Regions from separate parts of the Amycolatopsis sp. NBC_00348 genome, predicted to be linked through region 2. Evidence: predicted binding sites of a transcription regulator. Region 2 holds the regulator's gene; the other holds the start of a gene.
The links. Region 2 encodes HspR, which represses chaperone genes until heat shock. Its sites were predicted from a motif close to ANNTTGAGTNNNNNNNACTCAANNT; they were not measured.
Positions count from the first base shown of each region.

Region 1: the regulator HspR is predicted to act here: its motif matches at 3,305-3,329, upstream of lon (endopeptidase La).

Region 1 covers NZ_CP107994.1:9,048,459-9,056,003, forward strand. Annotated here, with positions in the region: gene OHS58_RS40580 (LacI family DNA-binding transcriptional regulator) at 1-826, shown strand, start outside; gene lon (endopeptidase La) at 888-3,290, opposite strand; gene OHS58_RS40590 (SAM-dependent methyltransferase) at 3,683-4,531, opposite strand; gene OHS58_RS40595 (SAM-dependent methyltransferase) at 4,528-5,379, opposite strand; gene OHS58_RS40600 (GNAT family N-acetyltransferase) at 5,452-6,390, opposite strand; gene OHS58_RS40605 (putative bifunctional diguanylate cyclase/phosphodiesterase) at 6,631-7,545, shown strand, end outside.
Region 2 covers NZ_CP107994.1:8,150,401-8,157,945, reverse strand. Annotated here, with positions in the region: gene dnaK (molecular chaperone DnaK) at 1-1,372, shown strand, start outside; gene grpE (nucleotide exchange factor GrpE) at 1,369-2,073, shown strand; gene dnaJ (molecular chaperone DnaJ) at 2,110-3,291, shown strand; gene OHS58_RS36160 (heat shock protein transcriptional repressor HspR) at 3,297-3,722, shown strand; gene OHS58_RS36155 (DUF305 domain-containing protein) at 3,803-4,342, opposite strand; gene OHS58_RS36150 (lytic polysaccharide monooxygenase) at 4,339-5,100, opposite strand; gene OHS58_RS36145 (dienelactone hydrolase family protein) at 5,247-5,951, opposite strand; gene OHS58_RS36140 (globin domain-containing protein) at 5,973-7,076, opposite strand; gene OHS58_RS36135 (globin domain-containing protein) at 7,435-7,545, opposite strand, start outside.

The sequences.
Region 1 (7,545 bases), 900 kb from region 2:
CCTGCTGGTGCCGGCCGCCGACGAGGACAGCCTGATGATCAGCCCGCACACCATGGCGATCGTCGGCCTGATCGAGCGCGAGCTGCGCAAGTACGGCTACCACCTGCTGCTGCGCGGCGTCGCCCACCCGGACGAGGTCGCCGAGGCCCTGCGGTCGTGGAGCCTCGACGGCGCGATCCTGCTGGGTTTCCTCGACGAGGAGGTCGGCAACCTGACGAAGAAGACGATCGGCGCGGTCCACGTCGTCGCGATCGACAGCTACTCGGCGAACCGCCTCACGACGGGCACGCGCTCGGACGACTTCGCGGGCGCCCGCCTCGCGGCCCGGCACCTCCTGGACCTCGGCCACCGCCGCATCCTGTTCGCCGGCCCGGCCTTCAGCGGCGTAGGCGTGGTCCACGAACGCTTCGAGGGCTTCTGCCAGGCGTTCGCGGACGCCGGCGTCGCCCGGCCGGACCTGGTGGAGACGGTCAACACGACGTACGCCGAAGGCCACGACCTGGGCCTAGCTCTCGCGGATCGCCACCCCGGCATGACGGCGCTGTTCGCGACGGCGGACATCCTCGCGGTCGGCATCGTCCACGGCCTGACCGAGGCGGGTGCGCGCGTCCCGGAGGACATCTCGGTGGTCGGCTTCGACGACCTCGACCTCTGCAACTACGTCACACCGAGGCTGACGACGGTGTCGCAGGACATCGCCCGCAAGGCATCAACGGCGGTGTCCATCCTGATGGACTCGATCGAGAAGAGCGAACGCCCGAAGCACCCGGTGACGATCGACGTCTCGCTGGTCGAACGCGAGTCGACCGCCCCGGTCCGGATATAGGGAAACGGCCGGTTTCCCTTGGGGGACAGGGAAACCGGCCGTTCTGTGGCGGCGTTCGGGGTTACGCCGCCTGGGCGACCGGCGTCGAAGCCGGCGTCAGGGCGAGGTCGAGGACCTCGCGGACGTTCGCCACCGCGTGGACGTCCAGCTGGGACAGCACCTCGGCCGGGACGTCGTCCAGGTCCGGCTCGTTGCGCTGCGGGATGATCACCGTCTTCATCCCCGCGCGGTGGGCCGCCAGCAGCTTCTGCTTGACGCCGCCGATCGGCAGGACGCGTCCGGTCAGGGACACCTCGCCGGTCATCGCGACGTCCGCCTTGACGACGCGGCCCGAGAGCAGCGACGCCAGCGCCGTCGTCATCGTGACGCCGGCCGACGGGCCGTCCTTGGGCACCGCGCCCGCGGGGACGTGGACGTGGATGCCGCGGTTCTTCAGGTCGCCGACCGGCAGTTCCAGCTCCGCGCCGTGCGAGCGCAGGTAGGACAGCGCGATCTGGACGGACTCCTTCATCACGTCGCCGAGCTGGCCGGTCAGCTGCAGCCCGGACGCGCCGGACTCCTGGTCCGCCAGCGACGCCTCGATGTAGAGGACGTCACCGCCGGCCCCCGTCACCGCCAGGCCCGTGGCCACACCCGGGGTCGCGGTCCGCTGGGTCGACGCGGGCAGCGACGACTCCGGCAGGTGGCGCGGCCGGCCGAGGTAGTCCGGTAGGTCGGCATCGTCGATCGTGAGCGGCAGGGTGGCCTGGTCCAGCGCCACCTTCGTCGCGATCTTGCGCAGCACCTTCGCGATCGTGCGGTTCGCGGCGCGCACGCCCGCCTCGCGGGTGTACTCCGCGGCGATCCGGCTGAACGCGGCGTCGGTCAGCGCGACGTCGTCCGTGCTCAGGCCGGCGCGCTCCAGCTCGCGGGGGAGCAGGTGGTCGCGGGCGATGGTGACCTTCTCGTGCTCGGTGTAGCCGTCCAGCGTCACCAGTTCCATCCGGTCCAGCAGCGGGCCGGGGATGGTCTCCAGGGCGTTGGCCGTCGCCAGGAACACGACGTCGGACAGGTCCAGCTCGACCTCGAGGTAGTGGTCGCGGAACGTGTGGTTCTGTTCCGGGTCCAGCACTTCGAGCAGCGCCGCGGTCGGGTCGCCGCGGTAGTCGGCGCCGATCTTGTCGATCTCGTCGAGCAGCACGACCGGGTTCATCGAGCCGGCTTCCTTGATGGCGCGGACGATCCGGCCGGGCAGCGCGCCGACGTAGGTGCGGCGGTGGCCGCGGATCTCCGCCTCGTCGCGGATGCCGCCGAGGGCGACCCGGACGAACTTGCGGCCCATGGCCTTCGCGACGGACTCACCCAGCGACGTCTTGCCGACCCCGGGAGGGCCCGCGAGGGCGAGCACCGCGCCGGAACGACGTCCGCCGACCGGGCCGAGACCCGACTCCGCGCGACGCTTCCGGACGGCCAAGTACTCGATGATGCGTTCCTTGACGTCGTCCAGGCCCGCGTGGTCCGCGTCCAAGACCGCCCGCGCGGCCGCGATGTCGTAGACGTCCTCGGTGCGCTCGTTCCAGGGCAGCTCCAGGACGGTGTCCAGCCAGGTGCGGATCCAGCCGCCCTCGGGGGACTGCTCGGACGTCCGGTCCAGCTTGTCCACCTCGGCCAGCGCGGCCTTCTTCGCGGCGTCGGGCAGCTCGGCGCCTTCGACGCGGGCGCGGTAGTCCGTGTCGTCGGTGCTGCCGTCGAGCTCGCCCAGCTCCTTGCGGATCGCTTCGAGCTGGCGGCGCAGCAGGAACTCCTTCTGCTGCTTCTCCATGCCTTCGGAGACGTCCTTGCGGATCGTGTCGGTGACCTCGAGCTCGGCCAGGTGCTCCTTGCTCCACTCGAGCGCCTTCTCCAGGCGGGCGGTGACGTCGAGCGTGGTGAGCAGCTCGACCTTCTGGTCGGTGTCGAGGTACGGCGCGTTGCCGGACAGGTCGGCGACCGCGGACGGGTCCTCGACCTGCTGGACGGCGTCGATCAGCTGCCAGCCGCCGCGCTGCTGGAGGATCGAGATGACGACGGCCTTGTACTCGGCCGCGAGCTTCGCGGTCTGGTCGCCGGTGGTTTCGGGGGCGTCCTCGGCGTGCACCCAGCGGGCGGCGCCGGGACCGTCGGCCATCCGGCCGACGAGCGCGCGGGCGGTCCCGCGCAGCAGGACGGCGGCCTTGCCACCGGGCACGCGCCCGATGCGCTCGACGGTCGCGACGGTGCCGTACTCGGCGTACTCACCGTGGACGCGCGGCACGATCAGGACTTCGGCCTTGGCGGTGCCGGTCGACCGGATGCCGGGGAAGGACGCCTGGCTGGGCGTGCCGGCCTGGGCGGACTCCACCGCGGCCCGCGTCTCGGTGTCGGTGAGGTCGAGCGGGACGACCATGCCCGGCAGCACGACGTCGTCATCGAGCGGGAGCACGGGCAGGAGGCGGGTGTCGGACATGTGCACTCCTCGGGTAGTTGAGTCTGCCTTGCTCAACTCTCCGATGGGTGTGTTTGTTTCCGATGGTGCGTTCGCCCACAGCGATCAGGGAAAGCGCAGGTCAGAGACTCGGGCGGCGATCAAGGACGGTGACCGGTCGCGTGGACCGGCCTGCCCGCCGGAGATCGTGGGCCGCGGACGGGTGCGGCGAGACCGCTCCCGCCGACGTGCGCGAGCCGCCCGTACGTGAGCGGAGGAGGTCACGTCCGGTGCCGAGACGACCAGGGCGGATCGAGGGTCTGCGCTCGCCCGGCGCAGGTCGCGGCAGGTCGCGGCGAAGAGAGGTCGTCAGAGCAGGCGTGTGTGCGCCTCGTCGAGTCCGAGCCGTGTCCGGCGCCGAGGGAAAGCGCAGTTCAGAGGCTCGGGCGGCGCGCAACGGCGCACCAGGCGAAGGGCCGCGTCTCCAGATCCAGCACCGTCGGACGCTCGTCGGGGCGCCAGTCCGGCAACGATGTCATCCCCGGCGGCAAGAGCGGCCAGCCGCCGAACCAGGGGAGCAGTTCTTCCGCCGTGCGCAGCCACGCGGGGTTCGTCGTGGCGCGGTAGGCCTCGATGAATCGTTTCACCTCGGCCGCGCGGGCCGGTGGGGCGTCGTCGCGGCAGGTGCCGTGCGTCAGCGCCAGCCAGCTGCCCGGCGCCAGCTTCGCCCGGTACGTCGCCATCAGGCCGTCGGGGTCGTCCGAGGGGCCGACGAAGTGCATCACCGTGATCATCAGCAGGCACACCGGCCGCGACCAGTCGATCAGGTCCGACACGACGTCGTCCGCGAAGATCTCCGCGGGCCGCCGGATGTCGCGCTCGACCAGGCCCGCCCAGTCCGTCGCGTCTTCCTTCTCCAGGATCAGCCGGGAATGCGCGGCCGCCACCGGCTCGTAGTCGACGTAGACCACCGACGCGCGTTCGCCGTCGGGCAGCAGCTCCCGGACGATCTCGTGCACGTTGCCCGCGGTCGGCACACCGGAGCCGAGGTCGACGAACTGGCGGACGCCGGCGTCCATCGCGGCCGAGACGACGCGGTTCATGAACGCCCGGTTCTGCCGCGAGATCGGCCGGATCAGCGGCCACACCTTCTCCACGCGGCGGCCGAACTCGCGGTCGACCGCCCAGTGGTGGTTGCCGCCGAGGTACCAGTCGTAGACGCGCGCGGCGGACGGCTTCTCCGTGTCCACCCCGGCGGGTGCGATCGGCGCGTTTTCGCTCATCCGAGCGGCTTCTCCGCGATACCGCACCACGCGTACGGGCGGGCTTCGGCTTCCAGGACGTTCAGCTTCCGGTCGGGCCGCCAGTCCGGCAGGTGCACGACGCCCGGTTCCAGGATCGGCCAGTCGCCGAACAGCGGCACGATCTCCTCGCGGGTGCGCAGCCACACCGGGTTGCTCGTCTTCCGGTACTGCTCGACGAACCACCGCAGCCCGGCCAGCGACTCACCTTCGCCGTCACCCTCGCTCATCTGCGAGATCGCCAGCCAGCTGCCCGGCGCGAGCGCGTCGCGGTACGCCTTGAGCAGGCCGTGCGGGTCGTCGTCCGGGCCGACGAAGTGCAGCACCGCCATCATCAGCACGCAGACCGGCTTCGAGAAGTCGATGAGCCGCTTCGTCTCTTCCGCGCGCAGCACGGCCTTGGCGTCACGCATGTCGGCCTGGACGATGCCGGCCCAGTCGGTCGCCGCCTCCTCTTCGAGGATGAGCGTCGCGTGGGCGACGGCTACCGGCTCGTAGTCGACGTAGACGACCGTCGCGTCGTGCTCGTCCGGCAGCTCGGCCTCGACGACCTCGTGGACGTTGCCGGCCGTGGGGACACCGGAGCCGAGGTCGACGAACTGGCGGATCCCGGCCTTGAGAGCCGCGCGCACGGCGCGGTTCATGAACTCGCGGTTCTGCTTGGAGCCGGGGCGCACGAGCGGCCACTGCTGTTCGACGCGCCGCCCGAACTCGCGGTCCACGGCCCAGTTCTGGGTACCGCCGAGGTACCAGTCGTAGATCCGGGCCGCGGACGGCTTCTCCGTGTCGACGCCCTCGGGTGCTCTGGGCGCGGCGTCCCGCTCGTTCACTTCGGCTCCCCATCCCTCGAGTCCTGGCGCCAGCCTATAAGGACGGAGTGCGACCGGTAATCCGCCAGTAGTTCACCGAACGGCTGGGCGACGCTGCCAATACGTCCACAGCGGCCGGTAGCCCTGGGCGTACCAGAACGGCGTCGAAAGCGGGTTCGCCGCGGCGTGGTGCAGCAGGACGACGTCGGTGCCCTCCTCGTCGAGCACCTGGTGGGCGTGGGCCGACAGCGCGGTACCGACACCGGAGGACCGCGCCGCCTCGGCGACGGCCAAGGACGACAGGTAGCCGACGCGCTCGGCCTTGACGCGGTCGCTGATCCAGCCGGTCTCGCCCGGGTGCTGGACGTTCACCATGCCGAGCGCCCGGCCGTACAGCTCGGCGATCCACAACGGCGGTTCCGGCCGGTTGAGCTGCTCGGCGAGGTCCTTGGCCAGGATGTCCTCGACGCCCGAGCGCAGGTTCACCGTGCCGTACTGGGCGTCGAAGGAGTGCAGCTCCATCCCCAGCGCCACCGCGGTGTCGAGGTCGCCGGGCTCGGCCCGGCGGATCTTGACGCCCGGGGTGCCGCGCGGGCCCTCCGGGATCATCCGGTCGGCCGGGCGGACCGCGACCACGCGCAGCGGCGCGAAGCCGTGGTGCAGCATTTCGCGCGTGCCGGCGGCGTCCCGGCTGGCCCGCGGGAGGACCGCGGCGGTCTCGGTGTCGCCCGGTTCGGCGACCGCGCGCAGATGTTCATCCCATCGGGTGAGGAGGGCGTCGAGCGCGGCGGCCGGCTGCGGACCCGCCAGCTGGAGGTCGAGGCGGTGCTCGGTGAGCGCGCGCCACGGCGCGTTGGGGGCGTCGCGGTCCACCTGGACGCGGGACGCGCGCCCGGTGGCGGCCGAGTCGCCGAGGTCGACGTCCAGCACCACCGCGTTTTCGGTGCTCTCGAAGGGGGAGGAGCCGGGGAGGAGGGGGTCCACCGCCGCGAGCCGCGTCGCGTGCTCGGTGGCAATCACATCGCTGTGCATGGGGCACATTGAAGCGCTAACCGGCCCGGAATGCGTAGAGGGTGCCTCGGGGATAGGGGATACCTGATGTTTCACCCCTTGGTCCACGCAGGTCAGCGCTATCGAGGCATTGTTAACCCTGGGGTGATCTCCTACTGTCTCGAAAGGGACATGAGTACGCCCTACGGGGTACGGTATGGCCCTTGTCCACACCTGACGTCACGGATCAGGACCGGTGGGCAATCCGGGAGGGAAGAACGGATGCCGGAGACCAACGCGCACGGCGACGCCGTGGCGCAGCCCGGGCCGGGCGGTCCCGCGACCGCGCCGCTCCCCGTGGCCTCCGCCGAGGCACGGACCGACGAACGCCGGTTCCGCGCCTACACCTTCGCGGTACTGAGCCTGGGACTCGTCGCCGCGTTCGCGGTCGGCTCGTGGCTGCCGTTCCACTGGGACAGCAAGCTGCTGTGGATCGGCCCGGTCCTCGCGGTCGCGTTCCTGCTCGCCGAACAGCTCGGCATCAACGTCGACGTCCGCAGCGGCATCTCGTGGACCATCTCCTTCACCGAGATCCCGCTCGTCATCGGTTTCTTCATCGCGCCGTTCGAGGTCGTGCTGGCCGCGCACCTGGTCGCGGGCATCGGCACGCTGCTCGCGCGGAAGGTCGCCGGCCGCGTCCTCTACAACGCGGGCGCGTTCCTGCTCGAGATCACCGGCGCCTTCGCGGTCGCCGGCCTGGTGAAGGTGGCCGTCGGCGCCGGTGCGGGCAGCGAGATCCCGTGGGTCGCCGCGCTCGCCGGCACGCTGACCGCGCCGCTCGTCAGCACGCTGCTCGCGCTGGCCGCGGTGCGCGTGCTGCGCCGCCGGATGCGCGTGAGCACCGCCGTCCGGCTCACCGCGCGGATCCTGGTCGTCGGGTTCGTCAACGCGTCGGTCGGCCTCTCCGGTTACCTCGTCATCTCGAACACGCCCAAGGCGTGGCCGCTGGTGCTCGCCGTCTTCCTCGGCCTCACCGCGCTGTACTGGGCCTACTCCGACCTGCTGCGCGAGCAGCGGGACATGGAGGCGCTCTCGGACGTCAGCCTGATGGTCGCCCGCTCCGGCCAGCAGGCCGCGGCGCGCCCGGCCAGCCGCGCGGACGAGCTCGTCGGCGGCGTCGACGTCCGCGAGTGGGCG
Region 2 (7,545 bases):
CCTGGTCTTCGACCTCGGTGGCGGCACGTTCGACGTCTCGCTGCTGGAGATCGGCGAGGGCGTCGTCGAGGTCCGCGCGACCTCCGGTGACAACCACCTCGGTGGCGACGACTGGGACGAGCGCATCGTCAAATGGCTGGTCGACAAGTTCAAGGCCACGAACGGCATCGACCTCACCAAGGACAAGATGGCGCTGCAGCGCATCCGTGAGGCTTCCGAGAAGGCGAAGATCGAGCTGTCCAGCTCGAACTCGGCCGGCATCAACCTGCCCTACATCACGGTCGACGCCGACAAGAACCCGCTGTTCCTCGACGAGCAGCTTTCCCGCGCCGAGTTCCAGAAGATCACCTCGGACCTGCTCGAGCGCACCCGCAACCCGTTCAACAACGTGATCCGCGACGCCGGCATCGCCGTCGGCGACATCGACCACGTCGTGCTCGTGGGTGGTTCCACCCGCATGCCGGCTGTGTCGGACCTGGTCAAGGAGCTGACCGGCGGCCGCGAGCCGAACAAGGGCGTGAACCCGGACGAGGTCGTCGCGGTCGGCGCGGCGCTGCAGGCCGGTGTGCTCAAGGGTGAGGTCAAGGACGTCCTGCTGCTGGACGTGACCCCGCTGTCGCTGGGCATCGAGACCAAGGGTGGCGTGTTCACCAAGCTCATCGAGCGCAACACCACGATCCCGACCAAGCGCTCGGAGATCTTCTCCACCGCGGACGACAACCAGCCGTCGGTGCAGATCCAGGTGTTCCAGGGTGAGCGCGAGATCGCGGCGCACAACAAGAAGCTCGGCATGTTCGAGCTGACCGGTCTCCCGCCGGCTCCGCGTGGCGTGCCGCAGATCGAGGTCACCTTCGACATCGACGCCAACGGCATCGTGCACGTCCTGGCGAAGGACCTGGGCACGAACAAGGAACAGTCGATGACGATCACCGGTGGCTCCGCGCTGCCGAAGGACGACATCGAGCGGATGGTCAAGGACGCCGAGGCGCACGCCGAGGAGGACAAGACCCGTCGCGAAGAGGCCGAGACCCGCAACCAGGCGGAGACGCTGGTCTACCAGACCGAGAAGTTCCTCAAGGACAACGACGACAAGCTGCCCGAGGACCTCAAGGGCAAGGTCAAGTCCGCGATCGACGAGTCGAACGAAGCCCTGAAGGGCACCGACTCGGCGAAGATCCGCGAGTCGATCGAGAAGCTGAACACCGCCTCGCAGGAGCTGGGCACCGCCCTGTACGCCAATGCGAACGCCGACGCCGCGGCCGGTGCGGCCGGAGCTTCGGGTGCGGCCGGTGACACCGGCGCGGCCGGTGCTCAGGACAAGGCCGACGACGTGGTGGACGCCGAGATCGTCGAAGAGGACGAGAAGAAGTGACCCACAGCTACGACGAATCCGAGAACCAGGGCCGCGGCCCCGAGGAGCCGGTGGTCGTGCGTGATCGACGTCGCGTGGACCCGCAGACCGGGCAGGTTCGCCCGCCCGGTCCGGCCCACGCGGCGCCGGAGCCCGAGGCGCCCGTGGAACACGCGGGCCCCTCGCTCGGCGAGTCCATCATGGACGATTCGGTGGCCGTGGTCTCCGACGTCGAGAAGGAGCTCTCCGAGCGCACCGCCGACCTCCAGCGCCTGCAGGCCGAGTACGCCAACTACCGCAAGCGCGTCGAGCGTGACCGCGAAGCGGTCGTGATCGGCGCGAAGGCGACGGTGGTCAACGACCTGCTGCCGCTGCTCGACGACCTCGAGCGGGCCGACCAGCACGGTGACCTCACCGGGGCGTTCAAGGCCGTCGGCGACAAGCTGATCAGCGGTCTGCAGCGCGCGGGGCTCGAGTCGTTCGGCAGCGAGGGCGAGCCCTTCGACCCGAGCGTGCACGAAGCCGTGCAGCACAACACCTCGCCGGACGTGGCGGGCCCGACGGTCACCGTGGTCATGCGCCGCGGCTACCGCTTCGGCGACCGCGTGCTGCGGGCGGCGCTGGTCGGCGTGACCGACCACGAGCCCGGCGCGGCCCCGGTGGACCCGCCGGTCGGTGGCGAGCTGCCGCTCGACAGCGGACTCGATGAGCAGCAGCAGTAAGCAGTATCCGGTTCCAGCGGAAGGAGGAGGCGCCCGATGAGTGCTCGGGAATGGATCGGTAAGGACTTCTACCGGGAACTGGGCGTCTCCTCCGACGCCACGGCGGACGAGATCAAGAAGGCCTACCGCAAGCTGGCCAAGGAGAACCACCCGGACGCGAACGCCGGCAACGCGCAGGCGGAGCAGAAGTTCAAGTCGGTCTCCGAGGCCTACGGCGTGCTCTCCGACGCGAGCAAGCGCAAGGAGTACGACGAGGCGCGGCGCTTGTTCGGCGGCTCGGGTGGTGGCGGGTTCAACTTCCCCACCGGCGGCGGTTCCGGCGGCTTCGACATGGGCGACATCTTCGGCCAGGCCGGCGCGGGTGCGGGCCAGCAGGGCGGGATGGGCGGGCTCGGCGACATCCTCGGCGGGCTGTTCGGCCGCGGCCGGTCGTCGGCCGGCGCGACGGCGAACCGGCCGCAGCGCGGTGCCGACGTCGAGACGGACGTCCGGATCGACTTCACCGAGGCGGTCAAGGGCGCGACCCTGCCGCTGCGGTTGTCGAGCCCGGCGACCTGTTCCACGTGCGGCGGCAACGGCGCGAAGCCGGGCACGTCGCCGCGGACCTGCCCGACCTGCAGTGGGTCGGGGCTGGTCAGCCGGAGCCAGGGCGCGTTCGCGTTCTCGGAGCCGTGCCGCGACTGCCGCGGCCGCGGGCAGATCATCGACGACCCGTGCCCCGAGTGCGGCGGCGAAGGCATCAGCACGCGGACCCGCACGCTGACCGTCCGGATCCCGCCGGGCGTCGACGACGACCAGCGCATCCGGCTGGCCGGTCAGGGCGAGCCGGGCCGGGGTGGCGCGCAGGCGGGCGATCTTTACGTCCGGGTGCACGTGGCTCCGCACGCGCTGTTCGGGCGCAAGGCGCTCGACCTGACGATCGCAGTGCCGGTGGACTTCACCGAGCTCACGCTCGGCACCACGATCACGGTGCCGACCCTCGAGGGCAAGGTCTCGCTCAAGGTGCCCCCGGGCACGGCGAGCGGGCGGGTGCTGCGCGTGCGCGGCAAGGGCATCGCGAAGCGCGACGGTGCGCAAGGTGACCTGCTCGTCACCCTGCAAGCGGCGATTCCCGCCAAACTGGACGACAAGGCGCGCGAGGCTCTGCAGTCGTACGCCGAGGCGATGGCCGGGCACGACCCCCGGCCGGAGATCACTGAGCTGCTCGAAGGCAGGTGAGTGGGATGTTCGGCGGGATTCCCCCGGAGGGGGACGAAGAGACCCCGGTGTTCGTCATCTCGGTGGCGGCCCAGCTGGCGGGGATGCACGCGCAGACGTTGCGCACCTACGACCGGCAGGGCCTGGTGTCGCCGGGCCGCACCTCCGGTGGCGGGCGCCGCTACTCGATGCGGGACATCGCGCTGCTGCGCGAGGTCCAGCGGCTGTCGCAGGAAGACGGCGTGAACCTGGCCGGCATCAAGCGCATCATCGAGCTGGAGAACCAGGTCGACGCGCTGCGGGCGAGGCTGTCGGAGATCACCGAGGAACTGGCCGCGGCGTACGCCGCCGGGGAGCAGGCCGCCGCGGCGGCACACGCTTCCTACCGCCGGGACCTGGTCCCGATGAACCAGCAGACCGCGATGGTGGTCTGGCGCCCCAAGCGCCGTTAGTCCGCAAGGTCCGTGAAGGCCTCCTTACCGGCTCTTAAAGCCGGTAAGGAGGCCTTCACGGCTTTCAAGCCCCGGGCGCGTCAGGGCTTGAAGTTCAGCAGCTGCTTCACTTCGGCGCTACGCGACTCGATGACGCGGCGGGCCAGGTCGCGGGCCTGGGCGTTGACGCCGCCGCTCGTGCCGTTCTCCGTCTGGGCCAGCTCGACGGCTCCTTGCTGCTGACCCGTCAGGACGTCCAGGAACTTGCGGCCGAACTCCGTGTCCGGTGCGGTCTTCAGCGTGCCGACCAGGTCCGGGGCGGTCATCTGCATGCCGCCGTGGCCGGCGTGGGCCGCCGGGTTCATGTCCATCGTTTCCGGCTGCTTCCAGCTGCCCAGCCAGCTCTTCATGTCGTTGATCTCGGTCTGCTGCGTCGACTCGATCGCCGCCGCCAGGACCTTCAGGTCCGCAGGCAGCTGCCGCGTCTGTGCCAGGCCGGCGATCTCGATGCCCTGCTGGTTCTGGGGGATCAGCATCTGCAGGAACATCACGTCGGCCGCGTTGTACGCCGGGGCGGCCGCCGTCGCGCCGCTGCCGCATCCGGCCAGCAGCAGCGCGACGGCGACCAGCAGGAACCTCACTGGCGCTGCCAGAGGGCCGGGGTGTTCGGCGGCTCCCAGCCCGCGATCGCCGTGTGCGGCTGGAGGCAGCGGTAGCTCGCGCCGCCGTACGTGACGACGTCACCGGCCTTGTACGCCGTGCCCGCGGCCCACGTTCCGCCGGCCGGCGGGGTCGTCGTCGGGGGCGGGGTCGTGGTGGGCGGCGGGGTCGTGGTCGGGGGCGGCGTGGTGGTGGGCGGCGGGGTCGTCGTGCCGCCACCACCGATCTGGAGGTCGACGCAGCTGTAGAACGCGTTGGACGTGTCGGAGATGTTCCAGATGGCCAGCACCTTCACCCGGCCTGAATAGCCCGAGAGGTTCACCGTGTGCGACAGCGTCGCCGGCGGCTGCTGGTTGTTGCCGGGGAACGTCGCGACGCGGGTGTTGCCGATGTAGTAGTCGTAGCTCGACGTGGCGTGCCGGGCGGTGAACACCCAGTTGAACGTCACCGTCGTGCCGACGGACTTGGCCGGCCACGGCTTCGACTCGTCGGTCAGCTCGGCGAACTGGGACAGCCCGCCGTTGCAGCTGCGCAGGCCCTTCGGGCCCTCGACGCTCTGGGGTTCGTAGACGATCTGCCCGCAGTTCGGCACCTTCCCCGCCGCGCAGTTGGCCTGCCTGCTGGGTGGGTCGGAGATGTAACCGTGGGCACTGGCTGAGGCGGCAGGGAGGACGACCACCAGCACCGGCGCGAGGATCGCACCGGCGGCGGCCGCCAAGAACTTGCGCTTCAAGGTCATTTCGGCTCCTCGAAGGGGGAACGACGTCGTTCCGGAGGGAGGGCGAACGAGCACATCCGGGGGAGATGTGGTCTAGACCATAAGTTGATTCGGGCACAACGGTCAACGAACTACCGCCATTCGGCGGTTTTCCTGCTCCGGTCGGCTCAGCGCGAAGGTCGGTCCAGGTGTTCACCGAAGAAGTCCGTCACCCGGCGCCACGCGTCCTCGGACGCTTCGTGGTGGTAGGTGAAGCCGACGACCTTGAGCAGCAGGTTCAGCGGCGCCGCGACGTCGATCTTGTTGGCGAACCCGTGGCTGGCGCCCGGGTACTCCTTGACGTCGTGCGGGACCTCACGCTCGGTGAGCGCCGTCTCGAGTTTCGCGGCCGCGCCGCGCAGGCCGAAGTCCTTCTGGCCGAAGCTCGCGACGATCGGGCAGGCGTCGTCCAGCACGGACAGGTTCTTCGGCAGCTGGCCGTAGTAGGGCGCGGACGCCTGGAAGCCGCGTGACGCCGCCACGAGCGCGAAGCCGCCGCCCATGCAGAACCCGGCGATGCCGATCCGGCCGCTGCAGTCCGGGCGCGCGGCCAGTAGCGCGCGGGACGCCTCGATGTCGTCGAACGCCTGGCCCCGGTTCGCGAACATGTCCGAGAACACGCGCCGCACGCACCGGCGCATGCCGCCGCGCGAGTACAGGTCGGGGCTGAGGGCCAGGAAGCCCTCGCCGGCGAAGCGGTCGGTGATGTTGCGGGTGTCCTGGCTCAGCCCGAACGCGTCGTGGATGAGCACCACACCCGGGTGCGGCCCCGCTCCCTCGGGTTCCGCCAGGTAACCGCCGATGCCGCCCGAAACCGGAATAGTCGTCTCCATATCGGCGACGATAGCGAGCGATCAGTCGAGCGTGAACGGGTCGTACGATATTCGTTCCAGATCGACGCCCTTGGTCAGCAGTTTCGCAATGGTCGCCTGGATCATCTGCGGAGATCCGGAAACGAGCACGTCGTGGTTCTTCCACGTGCCGCGCTGGGTCACTGCGTGGGCGAGCGTGCCACGGTCGCCGCCGGACAAAGCGCCCTCTTCGGTAACCGGGGTTACCGTAAGCCACTTCGACGTAGCACTCAGCCGTCGCAAATCTTCCAGTGCGTAGAGATCTTCCGGTCTGCGGCCGCCGAAGAACAGGTGCACCGGCGGGTTCCGCTTCCACCGCTGGAGGTCGTCGAGGATGGCGAGCAACGGCGTGAGCCCGGTGCCACCGGCGATCATCAGCAGCCGTTTCTTCGTGGTGCTCGGCCGTACGCTCAGTGCGCCCATCGACGGCCCGAGCCGCCAGACGTCACCCTGCTTGGTGTGGTTGACGATGGCGCCGCTGACCCAGCCGCCCGGCACGGTCCGCACGTGGAAGGTGAGCTGGCCGTCGCCGCGAGGCGCGTTCGCCGGCGAGAGGTACCGCCACAACCGCGGTCGTTGCGGCACCTCCACGCTGACGTAACCGCCGGCGCGGTACGGGAGCAGGCCCTCGGTCTGCACCTTGACCAGCGCGACGTCGCGGGTGAGCTTCCGATGTTCGAGCACGGTCGCCGACCACGACGCCGGCCCGGTCTCGGCCTGGGCGGCCTCGCGCATGGTCTTGGCGATGATCCCGTACGCCGTGGACCACGCGGACTCCACCTCGGGCGTCCACTTGTCCTTGAGGAACCGCTTCAGCGCCGCGAGCAGGGCGATCCCGACGGCGTCGTAGTGACGCGCGACGACCGCGAACTTGCGGTGGTCGCGGCCCAGCTGGCCGAGGAAGGTGACGAGCTCGTCCGGCCGGTCGACCATCTGCACGACGTACACCAGCGCGCGCAGCAGCCTGCTGCGCTGGGTCGTCATGGAGACCGGGAACAGGTCACGGCAATCGGGCGCGACCACGAACAGCGCACCGTAGAAGTACTGCGCGAGTTCGTCGGCTTTCGCCTCGACCACCGCAAAACTTTCCCGGATCAGCCGGGCCATCTCTCGGCCCTCTCCAGCCGAAACGGGAACGGGGGTGGACACGGGCAGGGTGGGGATCTTCACGGATTCAGCAGTCATCGGGAACGGTTTTCTCCAGTCGTGCATGGCTTTGTGGCGCCGTCCACGCGGCACAGCTGTAGCGGTACCGCCCCCGAGGGTTCCCGACTGTAGGCGCATTCCCGTGCAGATGCGCGTGATTCCGCGCGTTCCCCTCGAACGGAGCAATTTCGCCACGCGCGGTCAACCCGGCCTGGCACTGCGTAAAAACGATCACCCGGAAGGATTCACGAAAACCCGTAACAATTGCCGAAGTGCAACCGACTCATTCATCGGACGAGTGCGTCACCATTGTCGGGCGCTAGTCGATCGTGAACGGGTCGTACTGGATCTGGTCCAGCGCGCTGCCCGCGACGAGCATCCGGGAGACGGTCGCCCGGATCATCGCCGGCGAGCCGGAGACGAGGACGTG